2 regions of the Bacillus sp. ISL-77 genome follow, and region 2 is predicted to be linked to the other one. Evidence: riboswitches for the same ligand, from Rfam matches in the RefSeq annotation. Region 2 holds a riboswitch; the other holds the start of a gene.
What was found. Region 2 has a riboswitch for glycine ahead of gcvT (glycine cleavage system aminomethyltransferase GcvT). Riboswitches for the same ligand answer to the same signal wherever they lie in the genome.
Positions count from the first base shown of each region.

Region 1: linked by a shared signal. The riboswitch ahead of J7E77_RS07950 (amino acid permease) and the one ahead of gcvT (glycine cleavage system aminomethyltransferase GcvT) in region 2 are both predicted to bind glycine.

Region 1 covers NZ_JAGGQY010000020.1:14,398-30,437, forward strand. The annotation lists gene J7E77_RS07875 (hypothetical protein) at 1-100, opposite strand, end outside; gene J7E77_RS07880 (amidohydrolase family protein) at 378-1,133, opposite strand; partial or broken gene J7E77_RS07885 (amidohydrolase family protein) at 1,075-1,434, opposite strand; gene J7E77_RS07890 (hypothetical protein) at 1,455-1,862, opposite strand; gene J7E77_RS07895 (GntR family transcriptional regulator) at 2,321-3,061, shown strand; gene deoD (purine-nucleoside phosphorylase) at 3,366-4,085, shown strand; gene J7E77_RS07905 (MFS transporter) at 4,179-5,579, shown strand; gene J7E77_RS07910 (hypothetical protein) at 5,597-5,917, shown strand; gene J7E77_RS07915 (TRAP transporter small permease) at 6,243-6,740, shown strand; gene J7E77_RS07920 (TRAP transporter large permease) at 6,742-8,037, shown strand; gene J7E77_RS07925 (TRAP transporter substrate-binding protein) at 8,092-9,117, shown strand; gene J7E77_RS07930 (sensor histidine kinase) at 9,217-11,055, shown strand; gene J7E77_RS07935 (response regulator transcription factor) at 11,052-11,819, shown strand; gene J7E77_RS07940 (hypothetical protein) at 12,149-12,445, shown strand; gene J7E77_RS31400 (glycoside hydrolase family 3 protein) at 12,543-14,165, shown strand; glycine riboswitch at 14,325-14,424, shown strand; gene J7E77_RS07950 (amino acid permease) at 14,702-16,040, shown strand, end outside.
Region 2 covers NZ_JAGGQY010000017.1:40,634-56,673, reverse strand. The annotation lists gene comGB (competence type IV pilus assembly protein ComGB) at 1-396, opposite strand, end outside; gene comGA (competence type IV pilus ATPase ComGA) at 362-1,444, opposite strand; gene J7E77_RS06320 (YqhG family protein) at 1,572-2,363, opposite strand; gene J7E77_RS06315 (DEAD/DEAH box helicase) at 2,341-4,029, opposite strand; glycine riboswitch at 4,207-4,294, shown strand; glycine riboswitch at 4,298-4,377, shown strand; gene gcvT (glycine cleavage system aminomethyltransferase GcvT) at 4,464-5,570, shown strand; gene gcvPA (aminomethyl-transferring glycine dehydrogenase subunit GcvPA) at 5,589-6,935, shown strand; gene gcvPB (aminomethyl-transferring glycine dehydrogenase subunit GcvPB) at 6,928-8,388, shown strand; gene J7E77_RS06295 (rhodanese-like domain-containing protein) at 8,490-8,873, opposite strand; gene J7E77_RS06290 (lipoate--protein ligase family protein) at 9,067-9,903, shown strand; gene J7E77_RS06285 (vitamin B12-dependent ribonucleotide reductase) at 10,246-12,804, shown strand; gene J7E77_RS06280 (C40 family peptidase) at 13,026-13,475, shown strand; gene J7E77_RS06275 (patatin-like phospholipase family protein) at 13,636-14,520, shown strand; gene J7E77_RS06270 (SA1362 family protein) at 14,557-14,952, opposite strand; gene J7E77_RS06265 (DUF1385 domain-containing protein) at 15,010-15,954, opposite strand.

The DNA of each region.
Region 1 (16,040 bases), on a different contig from region 2:
GATAGATAAATGTATTTTCCAGGAGAGGAAGCTTTCTCTCGATAACTGAAAATACCGCTAAAATGAGCCATGCTGCAAAGAAAAATACTGCAAATCCCAAATTTACCACCCTTATCTTATTTTTTTATTATTTGTTTTGATATAAAAAATATTCTATAACCAATGTAGTACATTAGTTTATTAAGTTTGATGGTAATAGGAAAGTAGTAAAATGTTAGTTTTGTAGAAATCGTTCCTCTAGGAGGATTAACCTGTGATATAGATATGTAAAATGTGTGCATCAAAAGGTATATCGGAGGCATAATGTGAATCGTTTAATTAGATTATAAAGGATTATTAATATAGTACAGGCATTTCTAGGAATAAGGTCGAAAGAATTAGCTGAAAACTGTAAAACATCGGAGAGAAATGGCTATTTTCTCTACTTCTGCTACTTGTTTATAGATTCCTTCCATATCCTTCAGATCTTTCTTGTAATCATAGGTCTTAAGCTTTTTGTTTTCTACAATCAATTTCCCATTGACTATCACATCGATTACATTTTGCGGTCCTGCTGCATACGCTAACGTTGCGTACGGATCAAAGGTTGGAAAGGTATTAGGCGCATGAGTGTCTACAATAATAATATCTGCATATTTCCCAACTTCTAGTGAGCCGATTTTTTTATCCAGCCCTAGAGCTTTTGCTCCACCAATTGTGGCAAGTTCGACAACCTTACTTGGCGGCATCACGCTTTGATCTTTGTTGACCAATTTGTGAATTCTTGCCGCATATCCGGCTGTTCCGAATACATCCATGGTGTTCGAGCTCATTGGCCCATCTGTACCCAACCCCATTTTAATCCCTGCTTTATCAATCTTAATAGCTGGTGCCACACCAGTTGCCCCTTTTGTATTCGCTATTGGATTATGGGCAATTGTGGCTCCTCTTTCTTTAATGATGTTAATGTCTTCATCATCAATATGGATGGCATGTGCAAGCATTGTATTTTCATCTAATATTCCTAAAGAATCCAAGTATTTTATGACGGAAGGATACTTCTGACCAAACTTGGTTGCTACTCTTTGTGCTTCATCAGCAAACTCTGCCGCATGAATCGCAAATGGTACCTGATATTTTTTGGCTAAATCTATTCGATGCCTTAATCATCTCAGGGCTAACTGTGTAGGGAGCATGGGCCACCACAGATGGGGTAATTAGTTCATGATTCTTATATTGTTTAATAAAGTCCTCTGCATATTTTAATCCGCCATAGGGTTCAGGAGCATCGACTGTTGGAAAACTAATAACCGTTTCTCCAAGAACTCCTCTAATGCCAATCTTTTCTGTCGCTTTTGCTACTTCATCTTCGTGGTAATACATATCTGCATATGTCGTAACTCCGCCCATTGCCATTTCTATGACGCCATGAATGGATGCTTTATAAATAAGGTCCCTTGAAAGTAATTTTCCTTCTAGTGGAAAAACACATCAAATAACCGATTGCCTACTCCTTCTTCACCAATACTTCTAAACGCAACCATTGGAACATGATTATGAGTATTAATCATTCCCGGCATCACAATATTACCATTGGCATTAATGACTTTAGAGGCTTTATATTGTTTTTCCAAATTTTCATCGCCAATTGCAATGATTTTCTTATCCTTTATTACAATTGTCCCTTTAACAAAGGCATCCTTTTTCGCATTCATCGTTAAGATGTGCCCATTCTTAATCACAATATCTGCCATTTGATTATTCCCTGGGATTCTCGCGGCTTCCACACTCATCGCTTTCGTATTAGGATGAAAGGCTCCTATTAAAATAGATGCTGTAACCAAAACGACCATCGACAATTTATAAAGTATTCTGAGTGTCATTTCTTTCCTCCTATAAATGTACCTTAATAACCTTCTGACTATAATAAATTACCAATCATCAACCAAAATAATTATTCTTTAATATGATTTAGAAAAATATTAATAATCCTTTTTATAAGAAGGGGATGAAATATTCCGTAATGGTATTCAAATCGTATGGTTTGTGGCCCATAATGTAAATGGCGGAACTATGGACGCCTATAGTTGGTTACAAGGAGAAGACTCAAGCTGAATAAAGTCAGAAACAAAGCTAATGTGAATTATATGAAACGGAGGATCGTATTAGGAAAAGAAAAGGAACGCACCTATTTTTCATTATTAAATTAGGACTATTTTATGAATTGTATTAATTTCAATAGCAAAGTACGCTACAATAGAGAAAACAAAAAGCAAAGTGAGATAAGCAACCCTAAAAGTAAGCTTACAAATATTATTGAAATAAATAGGTGTGTATTAATATGAACAATAAACTGAATGAGCCCACTAAAAATAAACAACCCTTATTCGTTACAGTCTATGACCGACTGTACAAACAGATTATGGATGGAACTTTTCCGCCTGATAGCCGACTGCCCACAGAACCAGAATTAGCAAAAGTATTTGGGGTTAGTAGAATGACATTAAGGCAAGCTTTGTCCCTTTTGCAAGAAGATGGACTGGTGAAGAACATCCATGGAAAAGGTAATTTTATTACGAAAGTTCATCATAATGAAAACAAAATTGGATTGGAGAAATTGGGGAATCCCTTATATATTTGCTTTCCGGAAAAAGTGGATGATGTCGAGCTTAGTTTAAGGATGGAATTAGTCACAGACTATGCAGTGCAGGTATTGAACCGTCCGCTGACTGCGGTTGTTGCAGTGGACCGCTGGTATAAGAGCGGCAATAAGGTAGCAGCCTATGCTTTTACCATAATGTCTATTGAAGCAGTTTCGGAGTTAGAGTTGGACTTACAGAATGAGAAACAATTATTAGAAATGTTAGATACAGAAGTATATGAACTAGCCAATTCCTCTACAATCGAAATAAAACGTTCTCATTCCATAAATACTCCATCCTTAAAATATCAAATTTTTGATGGAGGGGATTGTGATTTGATTTTAGAAAGCGTCTATATCAGCGATAAATATCCAGTTGTCTATAATAAATATTATATCCCAACAGAGTTTAGTCAAATAAGGATAAATACTAAGAAATAGTGTCAGCAGTAAATATCGAGTTTACAGATCCTACCTAGCTATTTCCTTGGGAAACAAAAAAAGGCGGTGTCATTTTTATAATGACACTGCTTTTTTTGTTACAAATTGTACATATTTTTATTAAAACAGGGTTGTGGGCAAATGTTTGGTGTGATATCCTTATTATTGTTAGAAATCATACAAGTTTTTATACAACTATACAACGTTGTAAGATTTGTGATGGATCTAAATGAAAACGCAAACAAACATACTACTTTCTTGTTTTCAGATACGAGAAGGAAAACTCAAATGGAGGAGAGATATGATGAGTACTATAGAACATAAGGAAACCCCACATATAAAACCTAATGGGGTAGAAATTGCTGAAACAATCCTTTTACCAGGAGATCCCTTAAGAGCAAAGTTTATTGCAGAAACCTATTTGGATGACGTTGTTCAGTTTAATTCAGTGCGCAATATGCTTGGTTTTTCCGGAACCTATAAAGGAAAGAAAGTCTCTACTATGGGAACTGGTATGGGCATGCCAAGTATGAGTCTCTACTCATGGGAATTAATAAATGTATTTGGTGTGAAAAATTTAATTCGTATTGGTACATGCGGTGCTATTCAGGACAATATGAATTTGTATGATATTGTAATGGCGATGGGTGCTTCTACAGATTCTCGTTATGTTCATCAATACAATCTGCCAGGAGAATTTTCTAATATTGCCTCGTTTACGTTATTAGAGAAGGCCAAAAAAGCAGCCGATGAAAAAAGACTACCTGTCCATGTTGGAAATGTCCTTAGTAGCGATATCTTTTATAATGCCGATGAAAGCGCAATAGAAAAGTGGCGGAAGATGGGAATTTTATGTGCTGAAATGGAGACAGCTGGTCTTTATATGAATGCAGCCTATGCTGGGGTAAACGCACTGACAATTTTAACAGTAAGTGATCATATTATTCGAGATGAACAAACGACACCAGAAGAAAGACAAAAAGCTTTTACCAATATGATGGAAATCGCCTTGGAACTAGCTTAATAAACGAAATCTTGATATATAACATGACAAATCTACTGGATATTTTCCTTCATTCATGTGACGATTTCCTGTAGCACAAAAGGAGAGAGAAAGATGGCGACAATAAGTGCAGATATAAGCGTGACTGATGCATCAGAGTATAATGTTAAAAAAGCGGTTCCTGTTATCTTACTATTATTTTTACTATGTTTGATTATAGATAATTCTTTTAAAATTATTTCTGTAGATATGGCGAAGGATTTCAATATCTCTGCAACAACAGTTAGCTGGCAAGCAACATTAGCGGGACTTGTAATTGGAATTGGAGCTGTTGTTTACGCAGCCTTGGCAGATTCCATTAGTATCAGAAAACTATTTAGCGTCGGAATTATTTTAATTTGTGTTGGTTCTGTAATGGGATATATTTTTCAACAATCGTTCATAATGGTCGTAGTATCACGAATTGTTCAAACTGCTGGCTTGGCATCTGCTGAAACATTATATGTTATATTTGTAACCAAACATCTTCCTGCAAGTGAACAAAAGAAGTTTTTAGGATTAAGTACTAGCAGCTTTGCCCTTTCACAAGTAATTGGTGCATTAACAGGCGGCTATATATCTACTTATTTCCATTGGACAACGCTATTTTTAGTTCCATTAGTCACCCTTTTCATTCTTCCTTTTATTCTAAAATATCTTCCTAAGGAAGAGGGGAAAGGCAATCATGTAGATGTGCTAGGATTATTTTTAGTTGGATCAATTGCTGCATTTCTTCTTTTATATATTACAGATTTCAATTGGATTTATCTTCTCTTATTTATTGGAGCCATTGCGCTCTTCCTAGTTTATATTAGCAAAAATACAAAAGCATTCATTGGTATTTCTTTCTTTCAAAATAAGCAGTTTCTTTCCCTGCTTGCAGTTGCTTTTGTTGTCTATTCTGTCCAATTAGCATATATTTTCTTGTTTCCATTTTTATTAGAATCGATTTATCATTTGAAACTAGATACTATTTCGCTATTATTAATTCCAGCATACGTCCTAGCAGCTATTGTTGGGGCCCTATCTGGAAAAGTAGCTAAAATTATGGGCACCAAGCAGTGTATTACGATTGCAATTATCGGAATCACAGCTAGTCTATTGTTAGGCGGATTCTTTGTAAAAAGTTCGGTAATAATATTTGTTTTATCAATTGTTGTATTCTCTAGCTCGTTTGCATTCATGTATGCACCGATGCTTGATAATTGTATTAGGACTATTTCAAAAGAAAATTCTGGAACAGCAATCGGTTTTTATAATTTGATCCTTAATGTCGCTGCTTCCATTGGAATTGCTTATACAGCAGCAATGATGGACAATTCTGCTATGAAAGTCAAACTACTGGGATACATCAACAATTCGAATGCATCCTTATATAGTAATGTCTTATTTGTATTGGCATTTTTGGCTTTTTTCAGTTTGTTTCTATACTGGGTTTTAGTGGGCAGAAAGATGAAAATGGCAGTAAGTAACTAGAAGACACAGTGCTGATCATGCCTTTATGGAGGTTTGTTTCTTGCCGTGGTTTTCTTGCCGAAGGGGAGACGGGGGTTCATCCAGTCTGGAAAGGCGCTGTAGAAACCGGTTCGGTATTAAACATGCCAATTAAAGAATTACTAAAGCTGAAAATGGACTTGGAGTCTTATATCAAAACAGTTTCGGATGAGGATATATCTAGCAGACTCCCAAAAATGCAAAAGATTAATTCTCCTGAGCTGAAGGAAGTCGCGAGTGCTCTAATAGAGAGAAAAAGGGCAGGTTATCAAGAGGGCGTAGTGAATCAACTCATTGACGATATAAAGAAGGATTATTAAAAAATGACCTTTTCCTGCTGGGAATGGGTCATTTTCTATTATCATTACACGAAACTATTTGAAATATGTCATCTTGGAACCACTTACTAGTATTGATCGAGCAAATTATTTTTACCAGTTGATGGAATACCCTTAACATGGTAAGTTTAATGCATATTTAATTCGTTTATTAAACTTACAAAAATACGTAAATAGATTCAAATAGAAAGGATTCAAAATTCCACCTAAAAAAATCACAAATTATCCTAAAAAAAGAACATTCTAAAACATTCATAAAATTCTTAAAATGAAAGACAGGAAAACGTTTTCAAATGGGGGGAATCAAATGAATGTAATCAAAAAAGTAGGCCTAGTCATCGATACCATTTTTGAAAAATTCACACTTCTATCGTTAATAGCCTTAATTTTTGTCGTCACCACTCAAGTTTTTACTAGGAAATTATTTAATTTTGTTTTCTTTTGGTCCGAAGAAGTTACTCTTTTGTTGCTAGCATGGTTTGCCTTTATGGCTATAGCGGTGGGTTTTCGAGAGTATATCCATTTAGGAATTGATTCTTTCACGAATCTATTTCCTAAAAGTTTTAATAAGGTTTTAGATAAAATCATCAGTGCTTCTATTTTTGCTTTCGGATTATACTTGGTGATCCAGGGCTGGGACTTTACGGTATTGATGATGGATTCAACCCTGCCGGCGACAAAATGGCCAAGTAGTATCACTTATGCGGTTATGCCTGTCACTGGTGTGATGATTTGTGTTTATTCGCTTTTGCAATTCTTTAACATTAACACGACTCGTCACAAAGAGATAGAGGAGGGTATGTAACTTGGACAGCAACACAATTGGGATCATTATCTTACTTTCAAGCTTTGTTATTTTAATCTTACTTCGTTTTCCCATTGCCCTTACGTTGATTGCCTCGTCATTACTGACGGTTATCTATCTAGGTATACCTCTTCCGGTAGTGGGCCAGCAAATGATTCAAGGGATGAATTCCTTTTCTTTACTTGCGATTCCGTTCTTTATTTTGACCGGACAAATTATGAGTGAGGGCGGCCTTGCGACTCGAATTGTGAATCTGGCAAGTTTAATGGTTGGTAGAATCCGCGGTGGGCTCGCCATGGTTAACAGTGTAGCTGCATTGTTCTTTGGAAATATCTCAGGTTCTGCCGTCGCCGACGTTTCTTCTGTTGGGTCTGTTATGATTCCGATGATGAAAAAGAAGGGATACGAAGCAGACTATGCAGTGGGAGTAACGATTGCATCGGCCATTCAAGGTGTGGTAGTTCCGCCGAGTCATAATCTTGTTTTATATTCCTTAGCAGCAGGTGGCGTTTCCATCGCCAGTTTATTTATGGCTGGTATTGTTCCTGGATTTATCATGTTAATTTCCTTAATGATCACGGGTTACATTATTGCTAGAAAACGAGGCTACCAAAAAGCGGACCCTGTTCCAAAGTCAGAAATTGGCGGGATCCTTCTACATGGACTTTTATCCTTAAGCCCAGCTGTCATTATTCTGGGCGGGATTATGAGTGGCTGGTTTACAGCAACGGAATCTGGGGCATTAGCTTGTTTGTATTCTTTTATTCTAGCGTTTGTTGTCTATAGGGAAGCAAAATTTTCTAATGTATGGAAAATATTAACCCGGACGATGAGAACTGTTTCGATGGTATTTTTCTTAATAGCAGCATCAGCTTCGTTTGGTTGGATATTAGCTTACCTGAAAATTCCTTCAATGGTAACGAACTTATTTTTAAGTATTTCTGATAACCCGATTATTATTCTATTGATTATTAATATTTTGTTGCTTCTCCTTGGAGCACCAATGGACATGGCACCAATGATTTTAATTATGACACCTATTCTCCTTCCAGTTGTAACCAGCTTTGGAATGGATCCGGTGCACTTCGGAATTGTCCTGATTTTAAATGCTGGGATTGGCCTATTAACGCCGCCGGTAGGAACTGTTTTGTTCGTCGGATGTGCGATAGGAAAGGTCTCGATACAACAAGGGACAAAAGCAATGATGCCATTTTTCTACGCTTTACTAGTTGTTCTGTTGGTTATTACCTATATTCCTGAGGTAGTCCTGTGGCTTCCTAATATGTTAGTCAAGTAACCGAAGGAAAGGTGAAAATAAAACAATAAAATTTTTTAAGGGAGGGTTACAAGAATGAAGAAAAAAAAGATTACAGGAATTCTTGCAGCAACGCTTTTAATGGGTAGCATCCTAGCTGCCTGTGGGAAAGAAGCAACGACGGGTACAAAAGATGGGGGTTCGAAAGCTGAGGAACCTAAATATACGTTCCGGTTGGCAGATAATCAGCCACCAGATTATCCAACTGTTGTTGGAGACAAAAAGTTTGCCGAATTGGTTGATGAAAGAACAAATGGCCGAATTAAAATTGAGGTATTTCCATCTGCCCAATTAGGGGATGAAAAATCCGTGTTGGAACAGGTTCAGCTTGGAGCCATTGAGTTCACAAGAATCAATTCCAGTCCGCTTGCCGAGTTCAATGATCAGTTCACTGCACTAGGACTCCCATATGTATTCGAAAGCGAAGAACACTTATGGAATTTTCTTAACGGTGAAATGGGTACAAAATTGTTAGATGGTTTAGAGCAGTCAAAAATGAAAGGGCTTGCTTATTATGATTCAGGGTCACGTAGTTTTTATTCTACTAAACCACTAAAAGGTGTAAAGGACTTAAAAGGGCAAAAAATCCGTGTGCAGCAGAGTAAAATCAATATTGATTTCATGGAAGCTCTTGGGGCAAGTGCGACGCCAATGCCATATGGCGAGGTATTCAGCGCCCTTCAAACAGGAATCATTGATGGTGCAGAAAATAACATCCCAAGCTTAGACTCTTCTAATCATTATCAAGAAGCGAAAAACTTTATTTTAGACCATCATCAACGGATCCCTGAAGTCCTGCTTATTAGTAAAGCAGCATGGGATAAGCTTTCAGAAAAAGACCAAAAAATTGTGAAACAAGCAGCACTTGATTCCGTTCAAGCTCAAAGAGAAGAATGGGATAAGTGGGAAGAGCGTTCTACTAAGAAACTTAAAGATGCAGGAGTTACCTTCACTGAGGTTGATGATATTACACCTTGGAAAGACGCTGTTAAATCCATGGTTGATAAATATTCAAAAGATTATAAAGAGGTAATGGATGCCATTGAAAAAGCACGTCCATAATCTATAGCTGGCAGTATGCCTAGTTGGTGAATATATCCATTTACCAGCTAGGTCTTTTCTGTTTAAAAAATCACTAATAGATTGGAATGAATAACAACAATGATGAAGTGGTGGAGAAAAATCGCAGAATTCCTTGAACGATACATCCTCTTAAAAAATCAATCACTGATGATAAAGCTCTGCATTTTCTCCAGTTTTCTGGTTATTTTTCCAGTCATTTCAGTTGGAGTTATTTCATACAATCGTTCATCGGTTGAACTTGAAAATGTACTTAGACAATCGAGCAGCCAAGTAATTGATCAAGTAGAGTCACATATCGAATATTATTTACAAGATTTTGAGATTACCAGCTTAAAAATTATCAACTCTCCTGAATTATCGAGCCTTTTGAAATTGAAAATGTCAGAAAATAGAGATAAATTTATTGAACCAACTCGTAACACCCTTAAAGAAGCAGAATACTCAAGAGCAGATATAACTAATATCACTATACTACTTAATAACAATCAGGTAATTGATACTCTTGGAAATAGAAATTTCTATCCTGCTACGAAAATGAAAGAAGAATATTGGTATTCGTCTGTCCCACTTAATGGGATGAGTATGTTAGTTATGAGAAAGTTAAAATTAGAAAATAAGGAACAGCCTGTCATTTCACTCGTAAGGAGACTATATAACCCCCAGACGCTCTTACCTGTAGGCATGCTTATTATTGATATCAATTTCAGAAGAATTGAAGAAATCTCTAACAAGGTAACTATCAGTAAAAATGGCTATTTTTCCATTCTAGATGCGAACGGGCATTATATTTACCATCCTGACTACTCAAAACTCGGGAAAAAGGTTGAATTTAAACAACTTTCAAACCTGAAAACAGAAGGAAGCAGCACGGAAATTTTAGAAAATGAACGGAGAGATTTTGTTACCTATACTTTTTCTCGGAACCTCGGCTGGAGGTTTCTATCGGCAGTCCCATACCGAGATTTGACGGGGGGAATCGTTCAAATTGAAAAAGCCATATTCTTAACCATTCTTGTCTCTTTGATCATTGCCTATTTGATCGGGTTCGGATTCGCCACAAGCATTATTCGGCCCATCCGTCGTCTGCAACATTTTATGAAGGAAGTTGAAATTGGAAAATTAGATGGCAGAGTTCGAGTGGATACAAATGATGAAATCGGACAATTGACTGCTGGTTTTAATAATACCGTTGAGAAACTATCCAACTTACTTGAAGAAGTATACGTCTCTAAGTTAAAGGAAGCAGAAATGTCACTTAAACAAAAAGAAGTCGAATTAAAAATGCTGCAATCACAAATGAATCCCCACTTTTTATACAATTCTCTTGAAACCATTAGGGGTATGGCATTGGAAGAAAATCAGGAAAATATTGCAACCATGTCTTTCTCACTTGGAAAACTACTTCGGTATAATCTTAATAATCATTCATCTACCGTGAGTTTTAGAGAAGAAATGAATTTTTGTGAAATGTATCTGCAGATTCAAAAGGTTCGCTTTGAGGACCGTTTTGAGTACATGTTTGATATTCCTCAATGGGTAATGGAGCTGAAAGTGGTAAAATTTTCACTTCAGCCATTGGTTGAGAATTGCTTTGTTCATGGTTATGGTCCTAATACTAGAAAATTAAAAATTGTGATATCAGCTTTCCGTCATTCTGAGTCTTCCGTTGTTATTCGCATTTCCGATACTGGTGAAGGAATAAAGGATCATATTTTAGAAGAAATCAAGAAAAGAATGGACTTAAAAACGGCCACTAGTGATGGGAAAAATATAGGAATCGTAAATGTTCATCAAAGAATTCATTATTTGTTTGGACCCGAGTATGGAATAACCATTCAAAGTGAACAGGGCTCAGGGACTGAGGTATTGATCCATTTACCCATACTAGATCATCATGTGGAGGAGGAGAGAGAATGAAGAAAAATATCTTGTTGGTTGATGATGAGAGATGGGTTCGAACAGCTCTTAAGTGGACGATAAACAAGTTGAAGCTTCCTTTGCAAGTGGTCCACGAATGTGAAAACGGGTTAGAAGCACTCGACTGGATTAAGCATAATGATGCAGACCTAGTGTTAACGGATATTCGAATGCCTATAATGGACGGGCTTTCGTTAGTAAAAGAATTGAGTCATTTAAAGAAGAAACAGGATGTCATTGTGATCAGTGTTCATGACGAGTTTCAATTTGTTCAACAAGCGATTCGAACCGGTGTAACCGATTACCTTCTAAAACCAGTAGAGGAAACCGAGTTAAAAGATTGTCTTGAAAAGTGGCTGGAAATGAAATCAAAAGAAGAGACAAAAAGGAATACTCCAAAAAATGAGGATGAAAATCTTCCTTCCTCAACGATTGAAAAGGTTTTGCAGTATTTAGAAAAAACAGCATTAGACCAAATTACACTGAAAGATGCGGCAGAGTCTGTCCATATGAATCCTAGTTATCTTAGTCAATTATTCAAACAACAGCTGAACAAGAAGTTTGTCGATTATATTACCGAGCTGCGAATTGAGGAAAGCAAACGTTTGTTACTGAATACAACCTTACGATTATCTGAGATTGCTGAGAGAGTGGGATACTCGGATTTAGCCTATTTTAGTAACAACTTTAAGAGGCTTACAGGCTTTTCACCATCAGAGTTTCGAAAATCAGCGCTTGAAAAGGTACCGGAAAAAACTCCATAAAGGTCGACGAGCCAAGAATCTAGTTTTTGGCTTCTTTTTTTTGATTGATTTAAGTTTGCGCTTAATTTATATCAATTTTGCGTTCTTATATGGTCTAAAGCTAGGACTTTGGATATGGGTATATATATCTGAATTTTATAAATCTTAAAAAAACACAAATTCACCTAAAAATATTCTCTATTATTGTTTACCTTCTAAATTATACAATTATTTCGATTGAAAGCGTTTTCTCTCGAAGGAGTGATAGGAATGTCATGATACGTTTAAGATTTAACTAGTTTTACTCTTTTTTGTAAGTATTTTAATAGGAAAACGGGGGAGAAATAGATATGAAACTATTTTCAAAAAAAGCATCAACATTAACGATTGCTGCATTGATGTTATCATCGCTTGCTATTCCATATGCAAGCGCGGAACCGGGAAAATCGAATGGCAATAAGCAAAATGCACCTGCTATTGAAGTGAGGACCAAAAACATCCTTGTACAGGGTGAGAAGAAATTTAAAGACCTTAATAATAACGGAAGACTCGACCCCTATGAAAACTGGCAGGTCCCTACTGACGTACGTGTTAAGGATCTTGTTAAAAAGATGACACTTGAGGAAAAAGCAGGAATGAATTACTGAATTCCCGCAATTTAAAGATAACAAGCTAGTCCTACCGAATAAATTAATAAATCAAAACACACGGTACTATATTTTTCGGCAAACCCCAACGGCAGATATCGTTGCAGATTATAATAATCAGCTGCAGGTAGAAGCAGAGGGTTCAAGGTTAGGAATACCAATCGTTATCACTTCAAACCCGCGGAATCATGCCTCAACAGATTATACGAATAATAGTGAGGGGGCAGGTCTGCATTCTTTTTGGCCAGGTCCTTTAGGTTTAGCGGCAACTCGAGATGCCAGTCTTGTGAAAGACTTTGCGGAAACGGCCGCAAAGGAATGGCGAGCATCGGGTATTCGTAAAGTTTACGGGTATACAGCTGATATCGCCACTGACCCTCTTTGGGCAAGAATTGAAGATACATTTGGAGAGCAGCCAGAACTAGCTTCAAACATGATCTATAACGTAATCAAAGGTTTTCAAGGAGATGAGCTTGGTAAAGACAGTGTGGCAATCACTGTGAAGCATTTCCCTGGCGGTGGAGCACGTGATAACGGCTTAGATCCTCATTTTGTGGAGGGGAAATTCAATCCATATCCAACTGAAGGCAGCTTGCTTAAATATCATATTCCGACCTTTAAGGCAGCTATTGCAGCTGGAGTTTCGTCAGTCATGCCATATTACGCATATCCAAGCAATACGAGCGCTGACCAAGGTTTGCCATGGTATAGTGAGAATCAGCAATTTGAAGAAGTTGGTTTTGCTTTAAACAAAGCGCTCATCACTGACCTCTTACGTGGAGAGCTTGGTTTCAAAGGATATGTCAATTCCGATACGGGTGCTATTGGTAATAATGCATGGGGTGCTGAAGGATTAACACCAGAACAAAAATTTGCGAAAGCAATCGATGCCGGGACAAATATCATTTCTGGTGCATCCGATCCAACACCAATTATTAATGCAGTTAAAAACAGTTTGCTTGATGAGAAAAAAGTGGATGAATCAGTCACTTTCTTACTAACAGAGATGATGAAATTAGGCCTTTTCGAAAACCCTTATGTCGATGGTCAAAATGCGCTTGATGTGGTCAATAATCCTGAATCACAGAAAAAAGCGGATGAAGCACACCGAAAGTCATTAGTTCTATTACGCAATGACAATATCGATGGTAAAAATGTATTACCATTGGGTGATAGTGAAATAAAGGATGTCAAACTATACATTGAGATGTTCCAGGGAGGAAATGCTGCAGCGGCCACCCAGAAATTAAAAGAAACCATAAAAAGGTATGATACTTCTATCACAGTAACGGATAAACTTGAGGAAGCGACTCATGCGTTTGTTTGGGTCCGACCTGTTCAATCGAATTGGGATAATAATCCACGGATAACCATAGGCCCTGAAACAGGAATTACTAATGTTGATAGAATTATTGAGATTCAGAAAAAAGTTCCGACGATTACTGCGATTAACTTCACTAACCCGTGGTTGATTGATCAAATTGAGCCCAATGCTGGAGCGGTAATCAGCACGTTTGGCGTAAAGGCTGAGGCAATCGTAGACGTTATTCGTGGAAAATACAATCCGACAGGGAAACTTCCATTCACCATACCTGCTAACAAAGAAGCGGTAGACAACGAGGTTGGAGATATTCCAGGCTATGTAGAGGATCCTTCCTATGTCTATAAAAATAAAAATGGGGATTCTTACGGATTTGATTTTGGATTAACATATAAATAGGAGTTGAAGACACATGAATACATTAAATTGTAATGGAAAAGTGTCTGTTAACAATGGTTTCTGTATTTCTATAAAATTATAATAATTAATTAAATTCAGAAAATTCATTTGACATCATTCCTTGAATAGACTAGGATTTAATTATATTCATAATTGCGGATGAGTATTGTGGGAGAGACTAAACGCATTGTTTAGCACCGAAGGAGCAAGTCCCAAAAATTGGGCTCAATCTCTCAGGTAAAAGGACCACAATAGGACGCGTCTCTGGAGAGCGCCATGTGCCACCAAAGGAGTTATACTCTCAGGTAAAAGGACAGAGGAAAATGGGGAACGCCTATTTTTCTCTGTCCTTTTTTTGTGGAGAAAAATAGTAATAAACAAAAAAAGGAGGAGGTAAACACAAAACTAATAATTGGAGAGTGCACATCATGATTGTCCTGTTGAGTATAATTTTCAGAAAAATGTAAGCGCTTATTTCTGCCGAATTGACTAATAAAATATTAAACATTCTCAAAAAGAAGAAAGAGGGAATTCATATGCAGGAACAAACATTGTCGAGAGGTTTAAAAAACAGGCACGTTCAACTTATCGCTATTGGCGGGGCTATCGGAACAGGATTATTTCTTGGAGCAGGTAGATCTATTCATTTAGCAGGTCCATCGATTTTATTTGCTTACTTGATTACAGGTGTCATTTGCTTTTTAATCATGCGTGCACTTGGAGAACTGCTTTTATCCAATTTGAAATATCATTCTTTTGTTGACTTTGTTAGAGACTATTTAGGTAATATGGCAGCATTTATTACTGGCTGGACCTACTGGTTTTGCTGGATTTCAATCGCTATGGCCGATTTAACAGCAGTTGGTCTCTATACTCAGTTTTGGTTTCCAAATGTACCACAATGGATGCCAGGATTAATTGCACTAGTCGTTTTGCTAATCATGAACCTTGCAACCGTAAAGCTTTTTGGCGAAATGGAATTCTGGTTCGCATTAATTAAAGTTATTGCGATTCTTGCATTAATTGTTATCGGGATTTTCATGATTATTAAAGGCTTTTCCACAAATTCAGGCGCATCCAGTTTCACGAATCTATGGAGTCACGGCGGCATGTTCCCAAATGGCATAAATGGCTTTATTCTCTCATTCCAGATGGTGGTGTTTGCGTTTGTTGGCATTGAACTTGTAGGACTTACTGCTGGTGAAACAGAAGACCCGGAAAAAGTTATCCCAAAAGCAATCAATAATATTCCTATTCGGGTATTAATTTTCTACATTGGCGCCCTTATTGTCATTATGAGTATTTATCCGTGGAACGCCATCAATCCAGCGAAAAGCCCATTCGTTCAAGTATTCGTGGCGGTTGGTATCGCTGCAGCTGCTGGTATCGTCAATTTTGTCGTTCTAACATCTGCAGCATCGGCATGTAACAGCGCCATTTTCAGTACAAGCCGGATGGTATACTCACTTGCCAGAGATAAAAATGCACCTGTACCATTTGCAAAACTTACTTCTCGTCAGGTACCTTCCAATGCATTGTTCTTTTCCACTGTTGTTATTTTAATTGCCATTGTGTTGAACTATGTAATGCCAGAAGGAGTATTTACGCTGATTACAAGTATTTCTACAGTATGTTTCATCTTTATTTGGGGTATTACTGTCGTCAGTCATTTGAAATACCGCAAAACCAGACCAGATCTAGCGAAAGTGAACAAATTTAAATTGCCGCTTTATCCATTTTCCAATTACTTAATCCTTGCCTTCCTAGCGTTCGTGCTTGTCGTACTTGCACTTGCGGAAGACACTCGTGTTGCCTTATTCGTAACACCTGTCTGGTTTATCATGCTGATTGCGATTTATAAGATGTTGATAAAGA
Region 2 (16,040 bases):
AAATAGAAAACCTGTAATAACTAAAAGCACCATTGGATACTGAAGCAACTTGATCAACTTGTGTACGTCTTTATCTTTTAATAGGGCAAGATCACTTCCTTCTAACAGAGCATCAGCAAAGCTGCCATGTTGCTCCGCAAAATAGACATAACCGACTAAGTCTTTGTTGAAACCAAGATTATTTAATGCATCATGAAACGGTAAACCCTTTTTCAACTCTTCTAAACAACCATTTAAATCCTCCTTTCGTTTTGACGGTAATTGTAATGCTATGGATTCAATTGCTAGAGCAATTGGATACCCCCTTGCCAATAGTTCAGCAGTTCTTCTCAGGAAATTTGCTTGTTCATTCACTGACCATTTAGACCGTTTCATCGTCATATACCAATCGTTCATATTCAGATTCTTGAATATATCCAAGGGCAATGCCCTTATTAATTACATCTTTTATCATTCGGTAACGAATTTCTATTTTTTCTCCTTGAGCAGCTTTCATTACTGCGTGTAAATTTCGTCCGGATAAAAGTTCAAATACACTGGCGCGTTTCCATCTGCCATAGGAATAACAAATAGGTGAACATTCTCCTTCGCAAAAAGGGCAGGTAAGTTCAACCAACCTTTGGGCAGTTATGGCAATAAGTGTCTGCTCGACCTCTAACCAATTCACTCCAAACTCACGCAGGCGATAAACCGCTCCCTTCGCATCACGGGTATGCATCGTGGAAAGCACTAGATGGCCTGTTAATGCAGCCCTTACCGCAATCTTTGCCGTCTCAGCATCTCTAATTTCACCGACCATGATAATGTCAGGATCATGTCGAAGAATTGCCTTTAATCCGGCTGCATAGGTGACGCCTGCTTTTTCATTGACTTGGATCTGCAGGACTGAGTCATAGTTTTTTTCAATGGGATCTTCGAGTGTAATGACATTACGATGAAATAAGTGGGCGGTTTCATTTAAAAGGGAATAGAGAGTAGTCGTTTTTCCGCTGCCCGTCGGCCCGGTAAAAATTATTAATCCATGAGCGTGTTTGAGAAGGGCAAGTAGTTTTCGGGTCATTGCTGGGAAGAGTGAAAGTTGGTGAAAAGGAATTTGTTCTTGCTGTGGTAATAGCCGGATGACAAGGCTCTCTCTGTTATTAGAAGGGAGTGTGGAAAGCCTGAGCCCCATTAAATTTCCGTCAACTTCACAAAAAATGGATCCACTTTGTGGTCGTCTTCTTTCTCCGATATCCATATTGGCTGTGAATTTAAAATGTGAGATTAATCTGTCGCATTCGTCTTTTGGAAGGGATAATCGAGGAATTAACTTGTTGGTTAGTCGGATTTGGACGAGTGTGTCCCTCTTCCTTGGGATAATGTGAATATCTGTTGCCTGGTTTCGTGCAGCATCTGTAATGATTCGATTTGCTAAAATTTCTATCTCGCTAACAATAAGTACCACCGCCTTTTCATTTTTCTTTGGATAATATTCGACAAGGTTCCTCCTTATCCTTCTTTATTTTCAAAAATATTTTTAAGGGTGTCAGGCACCATGTGAAAATTTCACATGGTGCCTGACACCCTGTCCCTTATATTGCTTTTTCAGTTAGATAAAAGAGGCCGCCATTGATGAAGGATATGGAGATTTTTGGTTCGTACTGTTCCTGTAGAGCCATTTTTTCGGTTTCAAAGTTTTCATTTTCATCTTCAACATCTTCGTAAAAATGATTCAAGAGGCGTAAATCTTTATCCCAACGTTCTCGAGCATCTATTGCCCAAGAGTGGTCATCCTTCTCAATTATGGATGTAAGATAGGTTTCAACTCTCATCATCCCGCTTTGAGGTTTCACTAAAGGTGACAAAGTAAAGGAGTAATCAGGTATTTTTGGTGTTAACGGTATTTCAAGCAGTCTGTCATGGAAATCTTCAACCATTTTTCCGTTAATGAGTTGTAAGCCGATTGATTTGAAAATATCCCGCTTACGGTCACATTGATAGGAGATCTTAACATTCATACAAAGCCATGGTAGTAAAGGAGTTTGCTTGTTTTGATTCCGATGATTTTCATAAAGTCGGATATAGCTGGCTAAATTTTTCGCCGAAGTAAAAATTTGATGAAGCCGAGGTGAACCAAAATGAATGATTTCCCCCTTTATATTTTCAGGAGCGGCATCTTGGTTCGTAATAAATGTTAACTTCATCGGGTTTGGAATTCCGCCCGTTTTTTCTAAATAGTGCCAGTAAAAAGGCCGATTCATTAATTCCTTATCAAGTTCAACTGTTAATTGAACAGTCAAATAGCCTGGGCTATTCGCCACAATTGCACAGTCATTAGCCTGAAAATAGTTCAATAAAAAGTTATGAATTTCCTGCTGCTGCATGTGAATCTCCCTTCTTCATGTCCTGAGCAAATTCAATCATTGATGATAAATTTTCCATTTTAATTCGCATTTCGCCTTCGGATGAGGATTGTCCAAAAATATCGATTAAATGGTCTTCTATATTGCCAAATTCCAACTTTGTTAATATATCGTCAAGTTCACCAATTACTTTTTCAAATAAATGTATTTTCTCATAAAGAAGCTTCAAAATATGTTCTTCGACAGTATTTTTTATCGCAAAATTATAAATCATGACATCCTTTTCCTGGCCCAGACGATGGATACGACCAATTCGTTGTTCGAGCCTCATTGGATTCCATGGCAAATCAAAGTTAATTATATGATTACAAAATTGAAGGTTAATACCTTCACCGCCTGCTTCAGTTGCAATAAGGACTTGAGCGTGCTTTTGGAATAATTCTCTCATCCAGTCCTTTTTTCCACGCTTAAAGCCGCCCCGAAAAGGGACAGATGAAATTCCATGCTGTTTTAAATACCATTGGAGGTACATTTGTGTTGCACGGTATTCTGTAAAAATAATCACTTTATCATTTACTTTTTGAATTAATTCTAATGCTTTTTCCGCTTTTGAATTCTTCTGGACAGCTTCGACTTTTGTTATTAAATACTGAATTTGTTCTTCGAAAGCTGGGGTTGGATTTTCCTTTTTTTGCAGCATGTTTTTTAATGTATAAAAAACTGCTTCTCTACTGCTGCATGCCTCACGCTGTAATGTCATTACGGAGAATGAACTTGCCTGTGCCCAATTCCCCTCATTTTTTAATTCAGTAATTGACTCATAAAGATCTTTCTCCTCTTGAGTGCATTCAATCGGAATGGTTTCCACATGCCTTTTCGTCCACTCAATGCCTGTATCTGCCCGCCGGTTCCGAATCATAACCTTGTTTACTAATTCTTTTAAATGCTCATCATCATTTAATGAACGTGCATCTCGTTTGTATTTTTCAAAGAATGTCGTTTCGCTGCCTAAATGTCCTGGTTTTAATAATGAAACCAGATTAAAAATTTCCTCGATACGGTTCTGAATGGGTGTTGCCGTCAATAGTAAACAAAATTTCTTTTTCAGATTTTGGACAAATTCGTAGTTTTTTGTTTTGTTATTTTTAAGTTTATGGGCTTCATCAATGATAATTAGGTCATAGTCCTGCTTGAAAATGATGTCTCGGTGTGGATTCCGTTTGGCCGTATCAATCGACGACACGACGACATCACATTGTTCCCATACATAACTTTTTCTTTGTGAAATGGCTGGAATGAAAAATTTGCTATTCAACTCCATCGACCATTGAGTAACTAACGATGCAGGGACAAGAATTAATACCTTTTTCACCAATCCGCGAATCATATATTCTTTTAGAATAAGCCCGGCCTCAATCGTTTTTCCGAGTCCTACTTCATCGGCAAGGATGGCTTTCCCATTCATGTTTTCAATTACTTGTTTTGCTGTTTCAAGCTGGTGAGGAAGTGGGGTTAGATTGGGTAAATGGCTTGGTGCCAATAAACCCTTGAAATCTGGAATGACGAGATGTTTTTCAACTCCAATTGCTAGTTTAAAAAGTTCCCAATTCCCCCATGGACCATCGTTTTCAATTCTATGTAAAAAATCATCCTTCCAGGAGGAATCAAATTCAATTTCGATCGACATGGTTCCAGCTCCTTTTTGTTCAATTTCCAGCTTTATTCTTTTCTAATAAAGTTATTGCTCAATGTATTATTTTAATGTTAGGATGATAATAGCTTTGAATGTTTTAAATATTTTAATAAAGTAATTTATTTTATAAGTATAATTAGTATGACCAATTTGGATAATATTATAATGCGAATGATTATAAGGGGAGAGACTACTTATGTAGCGCCGAAGGAGCAAGCAGAAATGTGAATCTCTCAGGCAAAAGAACTCTTGTAGGACGCAGCTCTGGAGAGCGCTGCTAGCTTTAAGCAGCCACCAAAGGGGAAAGCCTTTCTAGGTAAACTTTCAGGTGCAAGGACAGAGACCTTCTTACGTTTCATAGGAGGTTTCTGTCCTTTTTTAAATTTTCCAAGGAATAATTTGTGCCAAAGATTGAAGGGGGATTAAGAATGTCTGATTTAAAACGAACTCCACTTTTTGATGTGTATAAAGAATGGGGTGGAAAAACTATTGATTTTGGTGGTTGGGCACTGCCGGTCCAATTCTCTAGCATTAAAGAAGAGCATGAAGCTGTTCGCTCTTGTGCAGGATTATTTGATGTTTCCCATATGGGTGAAGTAGAAGTAAAAGGCACTAATAGCTTAGCATTTTTACAAAAAATGCTGACTAATGACATTTCAAAAGTAAAAAATGGAGGTGCCCAGTACACCGCCATGTGTTATGAAAATGGCGGTACAGTTGATGACCTGCTTGTATATAAAATTGAAGACAATCATTACCTTTTAGTAGTAAACGCATCAAATATTGAAAAAGATTACAAATGGCTTGAAGACCATTTAACTGGTGATGTCTCTTTAGAAAACTTATCGGAAAAAACAGCACAGCTGGCTATCCAGGGACCACTTGCGGAAAAAGTATTGCAAAAGCTTGCGGGAGATAATGATTTAAGCCAAATTGGCTTTTTCAAATTCCAACAAGATGTAATCCTAAATGGGAAAAAGGCACTGGTATCAAGAACTGGTTATACTGGTGAAGATGGCTTTGAAGTGTATTGCGATGCAGAAGATGTTGTGGACCTTTGGAGAGAAATTTTAACTGCAGGTAAAGAAGATGGAGTAATCCCATGTGGATTAGGGTCACGCGACACACTTCGCTTTGAAGCAGTTTTAGCGCTTTATGGTCAAGAACTATCTCCAGAAATTTCACCACTTGAAGCTGGAATTGGCTTCGCTGTGAAATTAAACAAAGAAGATGACTTTATCGGGAAACAAGCGTTAATCCAACAAAAAGAAAAGGGTTTAACAAGAAAATTGGTTGGAATCGAAATGATTGATCGTGGGATTCCACGTCATGGCTACCCTGTTTATAAAGATGATCAGTTAATTGGTGAGGTTACAACTGGAACGCAATCACCCACGTTAAAGAGGAATATTGGTCTTGCCCTAATCAATGCAGAATTTGCGGGTCTTGAATCCGAAGTTGAAGTTGAAATTCGCGGCAAACGTTTAAAAGCTACTGTAGTTCCAACACCTTTTTATAAAAAAGAAAAGAAATAACAGAAGGGAGTTAGGTTTATGAAACATCGCTATTTACCTATGACTGAACAAGATAAGAAGACTATGCTTGAGGCAATTGGTGTTTCCTCTATTGATGAACTGTTTAGCGATATCCCTGAGAAAGTAAGATTTAAGGGTGAGTACAATATAAAAGCGGCAAAGTCTGAAACAGCCTTAATGAAAGAGCTTTTTAAGATGGCAAGTCGGAACGCTGACCTGAAAAGAAACGTATCTTTTATAGGTGCAGGTGTTTATGACCATTACATGCCTGTAATTGTCGACCATGTTATTTCTAGATCAGAATTTTATACAGCTTATACACCTTATCAACCAGAAATTTCACAAGGTGAACTTCAAGCTATCTTTGAATTCCAAACAATGATTTGTGAGTTAACTGGAATGGATGTTGCCAACTCATCGATGTATGATGGCGGAACTGCACTTGCTGAAGCAGCGATGCTTAGTGCAGGCCATACCAAACGAAAAACAATAGTTGTATCCAGTGCTGTACATCCAGAATCACGTGATGTTCTTAAAACTTATGCAAAGGGTCAGTACCTCAATGTGATTGAAGTACCAGTCAAAGATGGTGTAACAGATCTAGACGCATTAAAGGGACTAGTTAATGAAGATGTTGCAGCCGTTATCGTCCAATATCCAAACTTCTTTGGGCGAGTCGAGCCGTTAAAAGAGCTTGAGGAAATCATTCATGCAAATAAGTCCATGTTTGTTGTTTCAAGTAACCCACTTTCCCTTGGGGTATTAACACCTCCAGGTAAATTTGGTGCTGACATCGTTATTGGTGATGCGCAGCCGTTTGGGATCCCAACTGCCTTTGGCGGACCGCACTGCGGATATTTTGCTGTCACTACTAAGTTAATGCGGAAAGTTCCAGGCCGTCTTGTTGGACAGACAACGGATGACCAAGGGCGCCGTGGTTTTGTCTTAACACTGCAAGCACGTGAACAGCATATCCGACGTGATAAAGCGACATCAAATATTTGCTCCAATCAGGCATTAAATGCCCTCGCTGCATCTGTAGCGATGACCGCACTTGGTAAAAAGGGTGTCAGGGAAATGGCTGCGGCCAACTTGCAAAAAGCTCATTATGCGAAAAATGCTTTCAAGGAAGCTGGCTTTGAAGTTGTTTATGATGGCCATTCCTTCAATGAATTCGTTGTGAAATTAACTAAGCCTGTAAAAGAAATCAACCAAAACCTTTTACAAAAAGGAATAATCGGGGGCTATGATTTAGGTCGTGATTATTCAGAACTGGCTAACCATATGCTGATTGCTGTAACAGAACAAAGATCGAAGGAAGAAATTGATACTCTAGTGAAAGAATTGGGGGATTTCCATGCATAATCAAGACCAGGCACTCATTTTTGAACTTAGCACACCAGGCCGCATCGGCTACAGCCTGCCGGAAATGGATGTACCGGAACTAGATCTCAGTGGTCTCCTTCCTGATGGTTACCTTCGTACAGAAGAGCCTGAACTTCCTGAAGTTTCGGAGCTTGATATTATGCGCCACTACACTGCCCTCTCGAGGAGAAATCATGGCGTCGATTCAGGATTCTATCCACTAGGCTCGTGTACGATGAAATATAATCCGAAAATCAACGAAAATGTAGCGCGTTTTAACGGATTTGCACATGTACATCCGCTGCAAGATGAAAGCTCTGTTCAAGGTGCTCTTGAACTTTTATACGATTTGCAGGAGCATTTAATCGAAATAACAGGTATGGACGAAGTGACCTTGCAACCTGCCGCAGGGGCTCATGGGGAATGGACAGGTTTAATGATGATCCGTGCTTATCATGAGGCTAACGGTGATATGAACCGTACAAAAGTAATCGTCCCTGATTCTGCTCATGGTACGAACCCAGCTTCTGCTACGATTGCTGGTCTAGAAACAATTACCGTTAAATCAAATGAACATGGTCTTGTCGACCTTGAAGATTTAAGAAGGGTTGTTGGGGAAGATACTGCTGCATTAATGTTAACCAACCCGAATACGCTTGGACTATTTGAAGAAAACATTCTTGAATTGGCTGAAATTGTCCATGAAGCAGGTGGTAAGCTTTATTATGATGGAGCAAACCTAAACGCCGTTCTTTCAAAAGCAAGACCTGGGGATATGGGATTTGATGTTGTTCACTTAAATCTTCATAAAACATTCACTGGCCCACATGGAGGCGGTGGTCCTGGTTCCGGTCCTGTCGGGGTGAAGGCAGACCTTATCCCGTTCTTACCGAAGCCGATTATCACAAAGCAAGGCGAAGAATATGTCCTTGATTATGACCGCCCGCAATCAATTGGCCGTGTGAAGCCATATTACGGAAACTTCGGGATCAATGTTCGTGCTTACACATACATTCGCTCAATGGGACCAGATGGCTTAAAAGCGGTAACAGAGTACGCTGTATTAAATGCGAACTACATGATGAGAAGGCTTGCTGAATATTATGATCTACCATTTGATAGACATTGCAAGCATGAATTTGTACTCAGTGGAAGACGTCAGAAAAAACTAGGCGTTCGTACATTGGATATTGCGAAACGTCTGCTTGATTTTGGCTACCACCCACCAACCATTTACTTCCCATTAAATGTGGAAGAGTGTATTATGATTGAACCGACTGAGACCGAATCAAAAGAGACACTGGATTCGTTCATCGATATTATGATCCAAATCGCTAAAGAAGCGGAAGAAAATCCAGAAATCGTTCAAGAAGCACCACATACAACAGTGGTCGGCCGGATGGACGAAACAAAAGCAGCCCGTAAACCAGTTTTGAAATACCAAGAAGCTTAATAAAATGAAAGGTCAGATTCGAAAAATAATCTGACCTTTTATCTTGTGTAGCAGTTTTTGAAATTAAAAAAGGCTCCGAATCCGGAACCTTAAATGATTTCTTATTTCTTAGTTTTTACTTTACCTGACCATTTTTTGAACCCGCCTTGTAGCTGAGTAAGGTCTCGATAGCCTTTTCGGTGTAAGAATTGGGCTGCACGTGCACTGCGCATTCCACTTTGGCAATACAAATATACTGGCATATCAGAACGAATTTCTTTCATACGCATTTTCATTTGCGACATTGGGATATTACGTGCTCCTAAAATATGGCCGCCTTCGAATTCATTTGATTCACGAACATCTATTAGTTGTGCCTTTCTGTACCCCGCACGGAACTCTTCTTCTGTTACCGTTTTAACAATTCTTTTCTGATAGAAAAATGTAAAAACGGAATAAATGATAACTGCTACAATAATGATTAATAATGGATAAAGTGAACTCAATTTCTTTTTGCTCCTTTCAAGCTTTCCTGCACTAGTATTTATTATATAAGTCAATTCGATAAAGATAAAGATGAATGCAAAAAAATCTTTTGATATTACCTAAATAATTATAGCAGAAACATCTTATTTTGAATCTATATCAGATTTTGGTAGACTTAAGCACGAGATAATTATAAAAAAATGAGGTTTTAGAATGAAAAAAGAAGTTTGGCGTTTTATTGATACTGGAAATAGTTCACCATCTTTTAATATGGCTTTAGATGAAGCGTTACTCGATTGGCATAGTGAAGGGAAATTTCCTCCAGTGATTCGTTTCTATGGCTGGGATCCGGCAACGCTATCAGTAGGATATTTTCAAAAAGTAGAGAAAGAAATTGATATGGAAGCAGTTAAGGCACACCAATTAGGTTTCGTAAGAAGACCTACAGGAGGACGTGGAGTTCTGCACGAGCATGAACTTACCTATAGTGTCATCGTTTCTGAGGAACATCCAGAAATGCCTAATTCTGTTACAGAGGCATACCGTGTAATATCTGAAGGAATTTTAAAAGGTTTTCACCATTTAGGACTTGAGGCATATTTTGCTGTCCCAAAAACAGCAGAAGAACGGGATGCTTTGAAAAACCCTCGCTCTGCTGTATGCTTTGATGCTCCAAGCTGGTATGAGCTTGTGGTGGAAGGCAGGAAGGTTGCCGGAAGTGCACAAACGAGACAAAAGGGAGTAATTCTACAGCACGGCTCCATTCTGTTAGATTTAGATGAAGATAAGCTATTTAGTTTATTTAAATATCCAAGTGAGAGAGTTAAGGAACGAATGAGAAAAGCATTTAAGGATAAAGCGGTTGCGATCAACAACATTAGTCCAAGAAGAATTTCACTTGAGGAAGCAAAGGAAGCTTTTTATAAAGGCTTTGCTGAGGGTCTAAATATTGAGCTTGAAACTTATCAATTAACTGAGGAAGAACTAGCTTATGTTGAAAAGATTGCAAAAGATCGCTATGAAAGTGATGAATGGAATTTTAAAAGATAATTTGAAGCGGCGAATTCGCCGTCTTTTTTTGTTGCCTTGACGATTAATGTAAAGAAGCAACCTGCGAAATTTGTTGAATTTTCCTGTTTTCTGACGAAAATCTATTAAAAGCTATTGATTACTTTTAAATCTATTATTTTTTGAGTTTGACAAAATAATTATAGTTTGCTTGACATACAATATATAGTGGTGTCGAAAATATTTTCGGTACTATATATTGATATTTAGTTGATTTATTCAGGTGGGCTATGATAACCTAAAAATACAAACCAACTAGATATAGCGTAAACCTGCTAGATTTAGCACAATAGGTGCATTTTTATTTAAGAAGGAGTTGTTCTAATGTCTGTAGTTTTTAGACAAACAATGAATATTGATTTTGAAAGGTTGAATGAGGATATTCAATTATTCCCCCAGGTGCATCCAGTTACCCCAGATATGAAAATAACTCACAAGGGTGTTTCTCGTTTGGTCATGTTGGACCGCTATACCTTTAAAGATAATGCAAAAATTACTCTTACAAACGGCGACTTTGTTGTTTTAACTATTAAAGAAGATCCGAAATTTCCAGCTCGTGGTCTTGGTTACATTATGGAAATAGACTGGGAAAAGAAAAAAGCGAAAGTTTTAGTCGAAGAGGAATTCAGGGGAGTACTCGATGATCCTGAAGAAGCTAGTACGGGTGTGATAGTCAGATCCTTAGATGTAATTGAGAAGCCTTTGGAGCTCTTCTATGAGCAAATTGCGAAGCGTAATGCTACTGGTCTTGCTTCTGTAGAAAAGACGGAAGAGAAGCGAAGAGAATGGACTGAGAGGTTTTATCAAGAGCTTGTTAACATGAACTTCATTCCAGCAGGTCGTGTTCTTTACGGAGCTGGGGCAGATACTGATGTAACATACTTTAATTGCTATGTAATGCCGTTTGTTCCTGACTCTCGTGAAGGTATCTCTGATCATCGTAAGCAAGTAATGGAGATTATGAGCCGTGGCGGCGGTGTTGGAACAAATGGCTCGACGCTGAGACCGAGAAATACACTAGCTAGAGGCGTCAATGGTAAATCATCTGGATCGGTTTCATGGTTGGATGATATTGCGAAATTGACTCATTTGGTTGAGCAAGGCGGATCAAGACGCGGAGCTCAGATGATCATGTTGGCCGATTGGCATCCAGACATTATTGAATTTATTATTTCTAAGATGCAAAATCCTAGAATTCTACGATTCTTGATTGAAAATACAAATGATGAAACGATTAAAAAACTTGCTAAAGACAAGCTAAAGTTCACCCCTCTAACTTTAAGGGAAACTGCAATGTACCAAGGAATTGTAAATTATAAAAACATTCCTGGGTTTGGTGGATTTGATGAAAACATTATCGCAGATGCAGAAGAGAAATTATTAACTGGCGGTAATTACACTGTCCACAATTCAGAATTCCTTACAGGTGCGAACATCTCTGTCTGTTTAACAAAGGAATTTATGGATGCTGTAGAAACCGATAGTGACTATGAACTCCGCTTCCCGTATGTTGAACAATATGATCAAGAGGAAATGGGTATTTACAACCAAGAATGGCATAAAGTTGGTGACGTTCGCGAGTGGGAAAAACAAGGGCATAAAGTACGAGTATACAAAAAGTTCAAAGCAAAAGAACTTTGGAACCTAATCAATATTTGCGCGACCTACTCAGCTGAACCGGGAATATTTTTTATCGATAACGCAAACGACATGACTAATGCAAAAGCATATGGACAACAAGTCGTTGCAACAAATCCATGTGGAGAGCAGCCTCTCGCACCATTTTCCGTCTGTAATCTTGCAGCTGTCAATCTCGCTGAGATGGCTGATAAGGACACAAAAACTGTTGATTTTGAAAAGCTTAAGAAAACAGTAGCTGTGGGCGTACGGATGCAGGATAATGTCATCAACGCAACCCCGTATTTCCTTGAAGAAAATAAAAAACAGGCTCTTGGTGAAAGACGTGTGGGGCTTGGAGTCATGGGCTTGCATGACATGCTGATTTATTGTGAAACGAAGTATGGATCACCAGAAGGAAACGAACTCGTTGATCAAGTATTTGAAATAATTGCAACTACTGCATACAGAACATCAATTGAATTGGCAAAAGAGAAGGGAAGTTTCCCATTCTTAACTGGTGAAACAACATCAGAAACCAATCGATTAAGACAGGCCTTCATAAATACAGGGTTTATGAAAAAAATGCCCGATGATATCCGCCAATCTATTTTAGAAAACGGAATTAGAAATTCCCATTTACTAACTGTGGCACCAACTGGATCCACAGGGACCATGGTTGGAGTTTCCACCGGACTTGAGCCTTATTTCTCATTCTCTTATTTCCGTAGTGGACGCCTCGGTAAATTTATCGAAGTTAAAGCGGATATTGTGAAAGAATACTTGGACCAGCACCCAGAAGCAGATGAAAACAATCTTCCTCACTGGTTTGTTACATCGATGGAGCTTTCAACTGAAGCCCATGCGGATGTTCAATGTGTCATCCAGCGCTGGATAGATAGTTCTATCAGTAAAACTGTCAACGCACCAAAAGGTTATAGTGTAGAGCAGGTCGAAAAAGTTTATCAGCGTTTGTACCGCGGCGGGGCAAAAGGTGGAACTGTTTATGTTGATGGTTCACGCGATTCTCAGGTACTAACACTAAAAGCTGAAGAAAACACCAATGAACAATTATCAATTTTTAATGAAAAACCGAAGCAGCATGTTGTCCTTGTTGATACAATCAGTGAACTCCGCTCAACAAGTGTAACGATCGGCTCTGAAGTAGGTAACACTTGCCCAGTCTGCCGGACTGGAAAAGTAAAAGAAATGGGTGGCTGCAATACCTGTGCAAACTGCGGCGCTCAATTAAAATGTGGTTTATAATACGTATTTTTTAGAGGGGGAGAAAATCCCCCTTTTTTTGTTTATCAAGGTCAATATCCGTCCCTGAAAGTTACACTATACTGCATCATATGCAGCATATTTTGCTAATTGAAGTAGAACGAAGTCGAAACTTGTAATATAACTGTAATCTACCTGTTACGTCCATGTTACTCTTTTTTTGTATATTATGAGTAACGAAGCACACAGGGGGATTAAACAATATGTTGAAAAAAATCATTGCAACCATGGCTATGACAATTATTCTAAGTTCATTGTTTACCACTATGGGTGATAAAGCGGAAGCGGCCTATTACCATACAAAAGCAATCTCAGTAGCAAAAGCAAATCTTGGTGTTCCATATAGATGGGGTGGATTAACACCTAATGGTTTCGACTGCTCTGGTTTGGTTAAGTATTCTTACGGTAAAGCTGGAAAAGTATTGCCACGGACGGCTGCTGATATGTATTACAAACAAGGATATCGTGTTAGCGCTTTAAAAGCAGGAGACTTAATGTTCTTTGCACCGAATAAGGCTAGCAGACCGAGCCACGTTGCAATTTATATTGGTAGCGGCAAAATGATTCAGGCTTCATCTTCAAAAGGAGTTTCAATCACATATACAAGCAACAGTTACTGGAAACCAAGATACATTGGAGCAAAGCGATTTTAATGAAAAGTTAAGCGTTTTCAATATAGTTATTGACCAAGAACATCGTTTAATGACGATGTTCTTTTTTATATATAATAAATTTTCTACTTGTCCTTTGTACTATTTATTAAAATAACCGCTTAAAGATGTAAAAACGAGTACATCTTTGGGAGTGGCTGCCATGTATATAGACGGCGTTTTTTCTGGAGGAGGAATAAAAGGGTTTGCACTTATTGGAGCCTGCGAAGAAATAGAAAGTAAAGGTTTACGATTTGTCAGAGTGGCGGGAACGAGTGCAGGATCGATTGTTGCAGCATTAATTGCCGCTGGCTACACAAGTAAAGAAATCTTCCAATTGGTCGACGAGTTGGATCTCTCAAAAATAATGGATGCCCGCAAATCAATTATCCCTTTCCCTTTTGCAAAATGGCTGTTTGTCTATTGGAAGCTAGGACTTTATAAAGGCAATGAACTTGAAAAATGGATTTGTAAGAAACTTGAAGCCAAAGGGTTAAGAACATTCGCTGATTTGCCCCCGAAGGCACTTCGAGTAATTGCATCAGACCTATCAAATGGGCAAATGATTGTTTTACCTGATGACTTACAAAGATACGGCATTTCACCTGGTTCATTTCCAATCGCAAAAGCGATTAGAATCAGCTGCAGTATCCCATATTTCTTTGAACCTGTTAAAATGCGTACAATGGATGGAATGAACATTTTAGTTGATGGCGGGGTCCTAAGCAATTTTCCTATGTGGCTTTTTGATAAGGAAAATGCACAAAAGGTAAGACCTGTCCTCGGTATTAAATTAAGACCAAGTGAATATGAAACTGAAAAACATAAAATAAAAAATGCGATTCAACTATTTGGAGCCCTATTTGAGACGATGAAGGATGCACACGATTCTAGGTACATTTCTAAAAAACATGTAAAGAACATTATCTTTATACCGACCGAGGGTGTGTTATCAACAGAATTTCATTTAACAGAGGAAAAGAAACATGAGTTGTTCGATCTAGGAAAAGAGAGAGCAAAACAATTTTTGAAGACATGGGGATATTAATAGGGATTAGACTAGGGTAAAAAGAAAATCGAGCGCCTATAGAGACGCTCGATTTTTCTTTTTACCCTTTTTGCCGTCGATAACAGTTAAGTGAGCAGGAGATTTCTTTTTTGTCTGGTTGCTCTTCTTTAATGATGCTAGCGTCCCAAGAGAGGAGGTTTTTACAGTTGAGTCTCCACCCTTTTGCTGTAATCGTTTTTTTGATTTTTTGGCGGCTTTAAGAAATGCACGCTGCTCTTTTTTCTGAGGGTTTGATTTGGAAAACTTCCGTACTAGGAAATAAACGGCTAGAACAATCAATGCGATGACAGCTATTCTCTGAATGAAACCGGCCGGATTAGCTGTAAATGAACCAACAAGGCCAAGTAAAGCAAGAATGATAAGTCCCCCAACAACAACATTAACAAATGTCCGATTTTTCAAGAAAGCCACCTCCCTAAGAGCATCTTAAGCATTTTTTTATTCTTTTAAACACGATAAAACAAGAATTTAGACAATTTCTTCGCTTTTAACCGAGTACTCAGATTCCTTTTCTCTTCTTAATAATTCGTTAAAAGAAAGTATTGCCACTTCGACTTGATCATTTTGTGGTTCCTTCGTTGTTATTAGTTGCAGCCAAAGACCAGGAAAACCTAGATACTTTAAAACTGGAATATCTCTAAGTTTATTAGTTAATTGAAGGATTTCAAAAGCAATACCCAAAACCACAGGAATTAAGAGGAGCCGGTCGACCACCCGTAACCAAAGCGGAGTTGAAGGTACCAGCATATAGACAAAAACACCAACAAAGACTGTAAATAGGATGAAACTACTGCCACAGCGGTAATGCAGACGGGAATGAGCCTGCACATTTTCAACGGTTAACTCAACCCCAGCTTCAAAGGTATTTATTACTTTATGTTCGGCGCCATGATATTGAAACACCCTTTTTATCAATGGAGTAAGTGAAACAAAATAAATATAGGAAATTAATAAAATTAGTTTAAAAAAACCTTCCACTAACACTTGAGCAAAATGCGATGGAAAAATTGGTTTTGTCAAAACTGCAAGGAACACAGGGATCAGCGTAAAAGCAAATTTACCAAATAAAAATGAAATAACACCAATTGCAGCAACACCAAGGTACATGGTCAATTTAGAGACTTCTTTTTCTTTTATGATTTCATCTTCCTTTGGATCCACATCAAATCTTTCCGTCGAGAAGTTTAAATGTTTCGATCCATTTGCACTCGACTCAATAATTGCGATAATCCCTCGCAGAAATGGGATTTTCTTTAGGATTGTAAAATAAGGATTTGCTTTACGAGGCAAATGAAAATATTCAACAGATTGATCCTTCCTGCGTACCGCGGTAACATAATGATGTTTTCCGCCAAACATAACACCTTCGACAACCGCTTGGCCGCCATAAACGGGTTTTTGAGAATTGGACATATACTTTACACCAACCTAATCTATAGTTGCACAACAGCTGAAAGATAAAATCTGTATGTACTTAATTCTATTCTACTAGAAAAACA